Regions from separate parts of the Pseudomonas extremorientalis genome, predicted to be linked through region 2. Evidence: riboswitches for the same ligand, from Rfam matches in the RefSeq annotation. Region 2 holds a riboswitch; each other region holds the start of a gene.

Region 1 (4,275 bases), 1.5 Mb from region 2:
TTGCTCCTCACGTCAGACTGAAATACCGACCGCCTTCCAGCCCTCCTTGACCGCCTTCTGCTCATCCTTGTTCGCGCCGTAGAGGCGACCGGCAACATCGTAGGTAATGCGTGCAAAGCGCAAAAACCCTGAGTTCGGCCGCAACCGCGCATCACGCAACGCGTCGTACCAGATGCGCCCGGCACGTTCCCAGGCAAACCCGCCGATTTTCGTCGCCACCTGGTAAAACGCATGGTTGGGAATACCGGAATTGATATGCACCCCGCCATTGTCCTCGTAGGTCTGCACAAAATCATCCATGTGTCCGGGCTGAGGGTCCTTGCCCAGCAGCTTGTCGTCAAACGCGGTGCCGGGGGCTTTCATCGAGCGCAGCGCGGTGCCTTTGATCTTCTTGGTAAACAGCCCTTTGCCGATCAGCCAATCGGCGTCCTCGGCCTTTTGTTTCAACGAATATTGCTTGATCAACGAACCGAACACGTCCGACAACGACTCGTTCAACGCGCCGGACTGATTGAAATACATCAGCTTGGCCTCATCCTCGGTCACACCGTGGGCCAGCTCATGGCCAATCACGTCGAGGGCGACCGTGAAGCGGTTGAACAGCTCGCCGTCCCCATCCCCGAACACCATCTGGGTCGAGTTCCAGAACGCATTGTTGTAGTTCTGGCCAAAGTGCACGGTAGCGTCCAGGGCCATGCCGGCATCGTCGATGGAGTTGCGGTCGAAGACCTGATCGAAAAAGTCGAAGGTGGCACCCAGCCCATCATAGGCCTCGTCCACCGCCGCGTCGCCACTGACGGGCTGGCCTTCGCCACGGATGAGTTTGCCCGGCAGGCTGTCGCTGCCCTCGGCGCTGTAGATCGAGCGTCGCTTGTCGGCGCCCATGGCCAGCGCCAGGTGCGCCGGGCCCTTGGCGGGCACCGCGACCATGCGCAGCGAGCGGAAGGTGCTGTCCTTGGCGCGGGTACGCAGCGCGACATCCCGTTGCGCTTTGTCACCGTTACGCGCGATCTGGTCGAGCATATAGGGCGGGATCAGGCAGAAAATCGGGTTACGGTAATGGCGATCACACATGGGCTGGCTCCTTGTTGGCGTGTGCTGAACGTCCGGGTGACCGTTTGAGGATAGCCCCCAGGGGTTAGTGCGTATGATCAATTGTCATTAATCTATGTTGCAGTCGTGTTTATCCAAGGAGGACTGACCGATGCCCGCACGTAAAACCAAAATCGACCTCGCCTACCGCCCCCGGCTCGCCGACCTGCGCCCGTTGATCGCGCCGAGCCCCACGCTGCTGGAGGCCAGGGCAGCGACACCCCGCGTCACACCGGCCAAAGACTTGAAGGACCGAAGTGGCTACGCAGAAGACTTTCTCGGCAGCTTCGGGGTGCCCTGGCCCACACTGGAAGAAGCATTGGCGAGCGATGCCCAGAAGCGCCTGGACTACACGCACTTCTCCATAACGATGTCACGCGCCAAGCGCCTCGCGCTGTATGTGGGCGTCAACATCGACGGCGGCCAGCATGTGGACATCATCCGCAGCAACGACACCTGGGCCTACGATGGCCGCCTGCCGGTCGACGCCCAAGTCGGCGAAGCGCTCTACGCCGGCAATGGCCTGGACCGCGGCCACCTGGTGCGCCGCCAGGACCCCAATTGGGGCGACGTGGCGCAAACCGCCAACCTCGACACCTTCCACTTCACCAACTGCTCGCCGCAGATGAGCGGGTTCAACCAGAAGACCTGGCTGGAACTCGAAGACTACATCCTCGACAACACCCAACGCTGGAAAGCCCGGGCCACGGTGTTCAGCGGCCCGGTGTTCGCCGACGACGACCGCATTTACCGGGGCGTGCAGATCCCCAAGGCGTTCTGGAAGGTGGTCGCCTACCTGAGCGATGACGGCAAGCCTTCGGCCAGCGCCTACATGATCGATCAGAGCCGCGAACTGGGCCAATTGGACCTGGTGTTCGGCCAACTGCGCACCTACCAGCGCAGCGTGATCCAGATCGAGCGCCTGACCGGCATCCGCTTCGGCAACCTGGCCGACTACGACGGCTTCAGCAACGAAGAACGCGCCACCGGCACGCGCATCGAAGCGCTGATCCAGGGGCCCGAGGACATTCGTCTCTGACCGGGCACGCCGTGGGCTATGTCGCCCCGCCTTAATCAACTACCATACCGCGCCGGTTCCCAAACGGGACTAATAGGGAATCCGAGGCGCGGTACACCCGCGCCAACCGGAACTGCCCCCGCAACTGTAGATGCCGAGCCTGCTCCTCGATGCCACTGGACCTCGTCCGGGAAGGCTGGAGCCTGGCGACGACGCATCAGTCAGGAGACCTGCCGGCCCAAGCTCAATCACTAACCGGCGGGGTGTCCGGGAAGGACATTCTTGCCTGTCGCTCCCCCGGAGCCCGAGAGTGAATTTCCGAATGGCACGTACGCTTCACTCGGAGATCGCCCCATGCTGCCACGCGTTACCGCCCTGCTCACAGGCGTTGGCTTCTGTGCCCTGGCCCAAGCCGCGCCCACTCACTACCCGCTGACGGTGGAAAACTGCGGCAGCCAGATCACCTTTGCGCAAGCTCCCACCCGCAGCGTGACCATCGGCCAGGCCGCCACCGAGATGCTGTATGCCCTGGGCGTGGCCGATAAAGTGGTCGGCACCTCGCTGTGGTTCAACAGTGTGTTGCCGCAGTACAAGGCACAGAACGATAAAATCGAGCGCCTGGCCAACAACGAACCGAGCTTCGAAGCCGTGATCGCCAAGCGCCCGCAACTGGTGGCCGCCGAGCTGGAATGGGTGGTCGGCGCGCAAGGTGTGGTCGGCACCCGCGAGCAGTTCCATGAACTGAAGATCCCCACCTACCTGCTGCCCTCCGACTGCGAAGGCAAGGACAACCTGGTGGGCGCCGACGGCACGCGGCTGGAGCCGTTTCGCATCGAGACTATCTATAAAAGCATCCGCCAACTGGCGCAGATATTCGACGTGCAGGAGCGCGGCCAGCAGCTGAACGACGAACTCAAGGCGCGCCTGGCCAAATCCGTCGCCACCGTGCAGGGCAAAGGCCTCAAGCAGGCCAGCGCGCTGGTGTGGTTCTCCAGTGCCGAGATGGCCAGCGATCCATACGTGGCCGGCCACAAGGGCATCCCCGAATTCATGCTGCAAACCCTGGGCCTTTCCAACGTGGTGCAGTCCGATGAAGAGTGGCCCGCCGTGGGTTGGGAAACCATCGCCAAGGCCAACCCGACCTTCCTCGTCATCGCGCGCATGGACCGCCGCCGCTACCCGGCCGACGACCATGAAAAGAAACTCGCCTTCCTGCGCAGCGACCCGGTAACGCGCAACATGGACGCGGTGAAAAACAACCGCATCATCATCCTCGACGCCCTGGCGTTGCAGGCCAGCATCCGTATGTTCGACGGCCTTGAACAACTGGCCACGGCCATCGACGGCTACGACCTGCCAAAATGATGCGCGCCCTGCTCGCCCTGGCCCTGCTCCTGGTTGCCGTCCTCGCCGGCGTGGCCATTGGTGAAACCGCCATCTCGCCACAGGTGGTGCTCCAGGTACTCGCCAACAAACTGTGGGGCGCCGGCTACGTGCTCGACCCCATCGATGAAGGCGTGGTGTGGAACTACCGCCTCACCCGCGCCCTGGTCGCCGCCGCCTGCGGTGCCGGGCTGGCCACCTGCGGGGTGATTTTGCAATCGCTGTTGCGCAACCCGCTGGCCGATCCCTACTTGCTGGGCATCAGCGCCGGCGCTTCGACCGGTGCGGTGCTGGTGGCGTTGATGGGTGTGGGCGGCGGCTTGGTGTCGTTGTCGGCGGGCGCGTTTATCGGCGCGATGGCGGCGTTTGCCCTGGTGATCCTGTTGGCGCGGGCCAGCGGTTCGGTCAGTGGCACCGGCCAGATCATCCTCGCCGGTATTGCCGGCTCGCAATTGTTCAATGCGCTCACCGCGTTCCTGATCACCAAGTCGGCCAGCTCCGAACAGGCGCGCGGCATCCTGTTCTGGCTGCTCGGCAATCTAAGCGGCGTGCGTTGGCCCTCGGTGTGGCTGGCGGTGCCGGTGGCGGTCGCCGGCTTGGCCGTGTGCCTGTGGCACCGCCGGGCGCTGGATGCGTTTACCTTTGGCAGCGACTCGGCGGCGTCCCTCGGTATTCCGGTGCGCCGCGTGCAATTTGTGCTGGTGGGCTGCGCGGCGCTGGTGACGGCAGTGATGGTGTCGATTGTCGGCTCTATCGGTTTTGTCGGGCTGGTGATTCCCCAT
Region 2 (4,275 bases):
GTTCAGGCGGGCGCTGGCGTGGTGCGGGTGATAGATCGCCGTGCGTGGCAGGGTTTGGGGCTCGGCCCAGGCATAGGCGCGCCCCAGGTAGGCGCTGGCCAGGCAGCGATAGAAATCCAGGGCATTGCCCAGGCCGCCCTGACGCAGGAAGTGCCACAGCCGATCACGCTCTTCGGCACCGACGGTGCTCAGCCCGCTGAGTTCCGGGTCCGGGCGATCATCCCCCGGCACCAGGATCAGCTGCACACCGCGCTCGGCCAATTCCACCAGACGCTCGATGCCGTAGCGCCAGTAACCGATACCGCCATGCAGTGAAATCAGGATGACCTTGGCGTGGCGCAGCACCTCATCGACGTACAAGTCGACCGACGCATGGTTCTGCACCTGCATCGGGTTGGCCAGGCGCAGGCTCGGGTAGTCGTCGGGCAACTGTCGGGCCGCTTCGGCCAGCAGCGCCAGGCTGGAATCGCCGCTGCACAGGATCACCAGGTCAGCGGGGGTTTGGCCAAGGTCGGCAATATTGTCGTCCGAGACGAAACCACCGGGCTGGGTCCTGAGCAGGTGCATGGGTCAGACGCTGAGGGCGGCGCGCAGTTGCGCTTCGAGGCCCGCCGCGTCCAGTTCCTGGCCGATCAGCACGAGGCGCGTGGTGCGTGCTTCTTCAGCGCCCCAGGCACGGTCGAAGTGTTTGTCGAACCGCGTGCCCACACCCTGGATCAGCAGGCGCATCGGTTTGTTCGGGATGGCGGCGAAACCTTTGACGCGCAGGATGCCGTGTTGCACCACCAGTTGCGTCAGGGCATCGAGCAGCAGTGCTTCATCGGCTTGCGGCAAGTCGATGGAAATCGAGTCAAACGCATCGTGGTCGTGGTCGTCTTCACCTTCGTGGTGATGATCGTGGTGGCTGTGGCGGCCGTCGATGTGCTCTTCGGAACCGGCGCCCAGGCCGATCAATACGTCCAGGGGCAAGCGACCACTGCTGGCTTCGACGATCTTCACCGCCGGCGGCAGCTCCTCGGCGACTTCCAGGCGCACGCGGGCCAGGTCTTCGGCATTGATCAGGTCGGCCTTGTTGAGGATCACCAGGTCGGCGCTCGCCAGTTGATCGGCGAACAACTCGTGCAACGGCGATTCGTGGTCCAGGTTCGGGTCGAGTTTGCGCTGTGCGTCCACCTGGTCCGGGAAGGCAGCGAAAGTGCCGGCGGCGACGGCCGGGCTGTCGACCACGGTGATCACCGCATCCACGGTGCAGGCACTGCGGATTTCCGGCCACTGGAAGGCTTGCACCAATGGCTTGGGCAATGCCAGGCCGGAAGTTTCAATGAGGATATGGTCGAGATCGCCGCGACGGGCGACCAATTCGCGCATCACCGGGAAGAATTCTTCCTGCACGGTGCAGCACAGGCAGCCATTGGCCAATTCGTAGACGCGGCCGTTGGCCTCTTCTTCGGTGCAACCGATGGAGCACTGCTTGAGGATTTCACCGTCGATGCCCAGCTCGCCGAATTCGTTGACGATCACCGCGATGCGACGGCCCTGGGCGTTGTCGAGCATGTGGCGCAGCAAGGTGGTCTTACCCGAGCCGAGGAAGCCGGTGACGATGGTAACGGGGAGTTTGGCCAGTGTTTTCATCGGATGCCCTTGGGGGCGGGCATATGGGACGATTGGCGCTGCGACGGCGCGCAGCAGCGGATTTCGTCACCGGATCACCCCGCCCGGTTGAAGTAGAAAATCGGTTGCGAGGCAGGTCTCCTGGCTTGGGGCTTGCGGGTCTTGCGACCGGCGCTGGCTGCGCCTTCCCGCCTTGTCGGCAGTGGCGTGGCAGTCAGCTGAACCCTTTACAGTTGCGGGGGCAGCCGCGGCTTGGACCGCGTTCCCTTCTTAGCTTCGGCCTGGGCCGAAGAACCTCGAGGGTGCAAGGCTACGCAGTGCTTGGGGGATGGTCAATGATGGGGTTGGGTTGGCTTGAGTACATATCCATTGCTGCGGTAACGGACATGCCCCCAGAACGCACATCCCCAATTGACTCCCCTCCCACCCCCATGCTCTCCTACACATCTTGTTTCGGGTGCCCTGCAAAGGGTGAAACGGGAAACCGGTGACTCATGCACACACGCATGACAGTCCGGTGCTGCCCCCGCAACGGTAAGCGAGCGAAACGTCATATCCACTGTGCCAGTCGGCATGGGAAGGCGACGTTTTCAGGCATTGAGCCCCTCGCAAGCCCGGAGACCGGCCCGAAAAAATCAGATAACAAACCCGCGGTGGGCGGGCGCTGTTCAAAGCCCTGCGTGCCTGGCTCGCGGGGCTTTCATGCGCTCGTTTCACCCTGACACCTGAAAGGGACGCGCCATGTCGATCATCAGCAGCACTTCGCACGCCACCAGCAGCACCTCTACCTTGGGCCAACGCCTGACCGCCGCCATCGGTGCGTCGATCCTCGGCGCGTGCCTGGTGTATTTCGCCGGCTTCTCGCATATCGAGGCGGTACACAACGCTGCCCACGATACCCGCCACAGCGCCGCGTTCCCGTGCCACTGAGGCTTGCCGACATGATCAAGCGTATTGCGCAAACCGCAGGTTTCACCGGCCTTCTGGCTGCCCTGTTGCTGACTTTGCTGCAAAGTTTCTGGGTCGCCCCACTGATTCTGCAGGCGGAGACCTTTGAAAAGGCCCCGGCAGCGGCTGAGCTGCACGCACACGCCGACGGCGCAGCTGCACATACCCATGACGCCGAAGCCTGGGAGCCTGAAGACGGTTGGCAACGCGTGCTGTCCACCACGGGTGGTAACCTGGTGGTCGCCGTTGGCTTCGCCCTGATGCTGGCCGGCCTGTACACCCTGCGGGCACCGACCCGTACCGCCCAAGGCCTGCTCTGGGGCCTGGCGGGTTATGCGACCTTTGTATTGGCGCCTACCCTGGGCCTGCCGCCCGAGCTGCCGGGCACCGCCGCCGCTGACCTGGCCGAACGGCAGATCTGGTGGATCGGTACTGCCGCGTCTACTGCAGCCGGTATCGCGCTGATCGTGTTCGGTCGCAACTGGCTGCTCAAGGCGCTGGGCGCGGCAATCCTGGTGGTGCCGCACGTGATCGGCGCGCCACAACCGCAAGTGCATTCGATGCTGGCCCCGGAAGCACTGGAAGCGCAGTTCAAGATTGCTTCGCAGCTGACCAACGTGGCGTTCTGGCTGGCCCTGGGCCTGATCAGCGCCTGGCTGTTCCGCCGCAACCGTGACGATCGATACTCGGCGTGAAACTGGTCGTCGGCCTGGGCTGCCGGGAGGGCTGTGATGTCCACACCCTGCTGGCCTTGTTTGACGCCGCCCTCGTCGAGGGCGGTATCGAGCGCCACCGTATCACTGCCCTGGCCAGTCTTGATCGCAAACAGGAAGAACCCGGGCTGCTGGCCTTGGCCGCGCTGCTGAACCTGCCGTTGCAGTGTTTCAACGCTGAACGACTGGCGATTTATGCCGACCGGCTGAGCCATAAATCGGACGTGGCTTTTGCCCACACCGGCTGTTACGGCATCGCCGAAAGCGCCGCCCTGGCCCTGGCCGAACAGCTCGCCAACGCCCCTGCGCGCCTGCTGATCACCCGCCGGAAAACCGTCCAGGCCACCTTTGCATTGGCGTGCGCCGACTGAAAACCCGATAATCGCCCCTTTCGATCATGAGCAGATTTCATGCTCGCCCGTTTTTCATCAGGATTTCCCATGACCGTCTACTTCATCGGCGCAGGCCCCGGCGACCCGGAATTGATCACCGTCAAAGGCCAACGGCTGATCCGCAGTTGCCCGGTGATCATCTATGCCGGCTCGCTGGTGCCGGCGGCGGTACTGGAAGGTCATCAGGCAGAAACGGTGACCAACAGCGCCGAACTGCACCTGGAACAGATCATCGACCTGATCAAGGCCGCCCATGCCAAGGGCCAGGATGTGGCACGCGTGCACTCCGGAGACCCCAGCCTGTATGGCGCGATCGGCGAGCAGATCCGCCATTTGCGCGAGCTGGGCATCCCGTTCCAGATCATCCCTGGCGTTACGGCGGTGGCCGCTTGCGCGGCCCTGCTGGAAACCGAGCTGACCCTGCCCGACATTGCCCAGAGTGTAATCCTGACCCGCTACGCGGATAAAACCAGCATGCCGGCCGGTGAGGACTTCGACAGCCTGGCGCGACATGGCACCACTATGGCGATTCATCTGGGGGTCAACCACCTGGACAGGATCGTCGCCGAACTGCTGCCCCATTATGGCGCGGATTGTCCGGTTGCCGTGGT
Region 3 (4,275 bases), 1.8 Mb from region 2:
GCGCGGTAGACGGCGTCGCGGTCGGCCTGGGGAAAAGCGTTGTCGCTCATAGTGCTGGATCGGGCGCGAACAATGCGGCCACCGCCTGGGGATTGGATGGGAAATAGAAGTGTACGTAGGACGCCGTCATCCGCCCCTGCCGATACACCGCCTCGGCACCGCGCCCGCCATTGGGGCTCAGGCCACGGGCAATCGGTTGCCATTCAGTGGTGGTCAGGGAATGGTGATAGGTATGGCCACGCAGGGTGCCTTCCGGCAATTCGACGCTTTGCAGGGCCAGGGCCGCCAGTTTCTTTTGCATCACCGCGTCGCCCTGCAACAGGCCGAGCAGTTCAGCGCGGATGCCGTCGACATCGGTCAGCGAGTCCAGCAGGTAGAGCATGCCGCCGCATTCGGCAAGCAAGGGTTTGCCGGCCGCGTGGTGAGCGCGAATGGCGTCGAGCATCGGGATGTTTTCCGACAGCGCCTGGTGGTGCAATTCGGGGTAACCACCGGGCAGGTAGAGGCTGTCGGCATCGGGCAATTGGCGATCGTGAATCGGCGAAAAAAACTTCAGCTCAGCGCCCATTGCGCGCAGCAGGTCGAGACTCGCGCCGTAGGTAAAGGCGAAGGCCTCATCGCGGGCCACGGCAATGCGCACGCCCTTGAGCAACGGCTCAGCCTCGATCACTTGGGGCGCAGCGAACGTCACCGGCGGCGGCAAGGCGACTTCGCAACTGCTGCCCAACGCTTGGGCGGCGGCGTCCAGGCGTACATCGAGGTCATTCAGTTCGCTCGCTTGCACCAGGCCGAGGTGGCGACTGGGCAGTTCGATACCGGTCTCGCGTGACAATGCGCCATACCAGCGCAGGCCCTCGGTGAGGCTGCCTTCGAGCAGTTGCGCATGACGCAGGGTGCCGACACGGTTGGCCAATACGCCGGCGAATGGCAGATCCGGCTGATAGCGCGCCAGGCCCAATGCCAACGCGCCGAAGGTCTGCGCCATGGCCGTGCCGTCGATCACCCCCAGCACCGGCACGCCGAAGTGTCGCGCCAGGTCGGCGCTGGAGGGTGTGCCGTCGAACAGGCCCATCACGCCTTCGATCAGGATCAGGTCTGCCTCCCCCGCCGCTTCCCACAGCAAACGACGACTTTCCTGCTCGCCCACCATCCACATATCCAACTGATACACCGGCGCACCGCTGGCGCGTTCGTGGATCATCGGGTCGAGAAAGTCCGGGCCGCATTTGAACACGCGCACCTTGCGCCCCAGGTTGCGGTGCAAACGGGCGAGCGCGGCGGTGACGGTGGTTTTGCCCTGGCCGGACGCCGGAGCGGCGATCAAAACGGCAGGGCAATGACGGGGCTGATTCAAAGTTCGACGCCCTTCTGTGCCTTGATACCCGCCTGGAACGCGTGCTTGAGCATGCCCATTTCGGTGACGGTGTCGCCCATTTCGATCAACTCGGGCTTGGCGCCGCGGCCGGTGACCACCACGTGTTGCATCGGTGGACGGGCTTGCAGGTCGCTGAGGACCTGGTCCAGGTCGAGGTAGCCGTGCTTGAGCGCGATGTTCAGCTCGTCCAGCACCACCAGGCCGATGGAGGGGTCTTGCAGCAATTCGCGGGAGACCGCCCAGGCGGCCTCGGCGGCGGCGATGTCGCGCTGGCGGTCCTGGGTTTCCCAGGTGAAGCCTTCGCCCATTACATGGAAGCGCACTTGCTCGGGGAAGCGACGGAAGAACAATTCTTCTCCAGTGCTGTTGCGCCCCTTGATGAACTGCACCACACCGCACTGCATGCCGTGGCCCATGGCACGGGCCAACATGCCGAACGCGGAGCTGCTTTTACCTTTGCCGTTGCCGGTCAGCACCAGCAGCAGACCGCATTCGTTGGGGGAGTTGGCGATGCGCTCGTCGATCACGGCTTTTTTGCGCAGCATGCGCGCCAGGTGGCGTTCGTCGCGGTCGGGGGAATCGGTCATGGCAGCTCTCCGTTGGGGCTGGACAAAAACGGCGGGCAGGAAAAAAGAAAAGCAGACAGCCAAGCATCGCCCACCGTGATGCTGTTGGATGTTGCAGGCCGGTCTCCGGGCTCATGAGTGGCGTGCTGGCTGAAGGCAGGCCAACGCTGCGCCTTCCCATATCGCAGGCGATACAGTGGCAAAAGGCAGCGTCTTGACTCATTTACCGTTGCGGGGGCAGCGCCGGAATCGCGGCGGCACTGTGTAGAAGTGCGCTCACTCACCGGCTTCCCTGTTTCACTCTGTCGACCCGTGGGTCACAGAGCACCTGGAACAAGCGGCGAAGGGTAGTAGGTTGGGGGTGGAGCGTCAATTAAAGCAACTTGAAGTCGACACAAAACAACTGTGGGAGGGGGCTTGCCCCCGATGGCGGTGGATCAGCCCAGTTATCTTTAGCTGACACACCGCTATCGGGGGCAAGCCCCCTCCCACATTTCGATTCGAGTCTGGCGCTAAGGATTGCGTGCCAGGTTGCCCGGCAACACGCGCTTGGCGCTCAAATAGGCATTCTGCCAATAGGCCTTGGACAACGTGTCCAGCTTCACCGTACCGCCGGTTTGTGGCGCATGCACAAAGCGCCCTTCACCCACGTAGATTCCGGCGTGGCTGACCTGGGAACCGCCACCGGTGGCGAAGAACAGCAGGTCGCCGGTCTGCAGGTTCTGCTCGCTGACGTCCTGCGCGCGCATTACGATCAACTCGCGGGTGGTACGCGGCAGGGAAATCCCGGCGGCATCGCGGAAGACAAACCCGATCAGGCCGCTGCAATCAAACCCGGAGTCCGGCGTGTTGCCGCCCCAACGGTAAGGCGTGCCGACCAGGCCCAGCGCGCGGAAGAGTACGTCTTCAGCTGCGGGCGAGAAATTCTGGGTGGAATAGTTGAACACCGGCTTGGGCTTCACCGCTACGGGAGCGGGCGGCGGTGTGCGGCTTGCGCAGGCGCTGAGCAGCGCGGCGCAAACAATGAGAATCAGGCGGGCCGAGGTCGACATGTGCAGAACAATCCTGGTCTGGATGCGGCTTTCGCTGCCGAACGCTGAAAACCAGAACGCGCAAGCAAAGCTCGCGCGAACGGATTACAACAATGTCCAGGGATTCTAGCGCTTACACGTCAAACTTCAAGTATCACTTTAAGTTTACTTGCTAGCGGTAACCGTCGTCGGGGCCATGGCGAGTGCGCGCTTGGCTTCGATGAAGGTTTTGCTCCAGTAGCTGTCACCCAGGTTATCGACCCGGACACCGCCACTGCGACGGCTGCTGGAGTGGATAAACTGGTTATCGCCCAGGTAGATACCGGCGTGGCTCACACGACCACGGCCTGCCGTACTGAAGAAAAGCAGATCACCAGGCTTGAGGTTGTTGCGTGCGACCAACGGTGCATTCACGTTGATCATTTCGCGGGTGGAGCGCGGCAGATTCATGCCGGCCTCTTCACGAAACAGGTAGCCGATGAAACCGCTGCAGTCGAAACCGGCTTCAGAGGTACCACCGAAACGGTAACGGGTACCGATCAGGGACATGCCGCGTTCGAGGATGCTGTCGGCCAGGACTGGAAGCTGATAAGGCTTGTTGCCGGCGAAGTCGGCCAGTTCCTTTTCCGTTGCGACTTCTTCCTCATAAACAGAGGCAGATTGTGCAGCAACGAATTTTGCCTGATTTTGAACCTGTGGTTTCTGCTGATCTGCCACCTGCTGAGGGTGGGAGGCGCAACCAAACAACAGGGTAACGAGTGCGAGGGGCACGAGGGGTGCGAAGCGATTTAGCATGGGCACGACCGTGGCTGATATGTAAAGAAGTCGAGACTATGCCTTCTATCACATCGATTTGCAAATTCAATCGTGCTCTATGTGACTTCGCGATTGGACTATGACATCTAAGCCGTAATTCCATTTATCGGTTCGAATGCGAAGCCCAGCCGGCAGAAACGCAGGTTTTCTGGCGCCCGTAAAATGGCGAACCACGCAAATTCAATGAGTTACCAGCCCAACGTTTCCTTGAGAAAAGGGATCGTCAATTTTCTTTGCGCCTGCAAGGACGCCTGATCGAGCTGCTCGAGCAAATCGAACAGCGCACTCATGCTGCGGGTGCCTCGAGTAAGGATAAAGTGCCCGACTTCGTCGGTGAGGTGCAGGCCGCGACGGGAGGCCCGCAATTGCAGGGCACGCAATTTGTCTTCGTCGGACAGCGGGCGCATCTGGAAGATCAGCGCCAGGGTCATGCGCGACTTGAGGTCGGCCAGCTTGATCGGCAACTCGCGTGGCGAAGTCGACGCGG

Evidence for each region. A riboswitch is a leader RNA that binds a small molecule or an ion and turns the genes downstream of it on or off. The one in region 2 is predicted to bind cobalamin.
Region 1: linked by a shared signal. The riboswitch ahead of LUU92_RS19365 (ABC transporter substrate-binding protein) and the one ahead of cobW (cobalamin biosynthesis protein CobW) in region 2 are both predicted to bind cobalamin.
Region 3: linked by a shared signal. The riboswitch ahead of cobO (cob(I)yrinic acid a,c-diamide adenosyltransferase) and the one ahead of cobW (cobalamin biosynthesis protein CobW) in region 2 are both predicted to bind cobalamin.

The regions. Positions count from the first base shown of each region.
Region 1 covers NZ_CP089519.1:4,310,199-4,314,473, forward strand. The annotation lists gene LUU92_RS19355 (M4 family metallopeptidase) at 13-1,074, opposite strand; gene LUU92_RS19360 (DNA/RNA non-specific endonuclease) at 1,205-2,131, shown strand; cobalamin riboswitch at 2,168-2,362, shown strand; gene LUU92_RS19365 (ABC transporter substrate-binding protein) at 2,465-3,475, shown strand; gene LUU92_RS19370 (FecCD family ABC transporter permease) at 3,472-4,275, shown strand, end outside.
Region 2 covers NZ_CP089519.1:2,849,410-2,853,684, reverse strand. The annotation lists gene cobN (cobaltochelatase subunit CobN) at 1-567, opposite strand, end outside; gene cobW (cobalamin biosynthesis protein CobW) at 571-1,632, opposite strand; cobalamin riboswitch at 1,726-1,925, opposite strand; cobalamin riboswitch at 2,050-2,255, shown strand; gene LUU92_RS12725 (CbtB domain-containing protein) at 2,353-2,541, shown strand; gene LUU92_RS12720 (CbtA family protein) at 2,553-3,254, shown strand; gene LUU92_RS12715 (cobalamin biosynthesis protein) at 3,251-3,643, shown strand; gene cobM (precorrin-4 C(11)-methyltransferase) at 3,713-4,275, shown strand, end outside.
Region 3 covers NZ_CP089519.1:4,651,045-4,655,319, forward strand. The annotation lists gene bluB (5,6-dimethylbenzimidazole synthase) at 1-50, opposite strand, end outside; gene LUU92_RS20865 (cobyrinic acid a,c-diamide synthase CobB) at 47-1,354, opposite strand; gene cobO (cob(I)yrinic acid a,c-diamide adenosyltransferase) at 1,351-1,962, opposite strand; cobalamin riboswitch at 2,042-2,288, opposite strand; gene LUU92_RS20875 (C40 family peptidase) at 2,454-2,993, opposite strand; gene LUU92_RS20880 (C40 family peptidase) at 3,138-3,767, opposite strand; gene hda (DnaA regulatory inactivator Hda) at 3,977-4,275, opposite strand, start outside.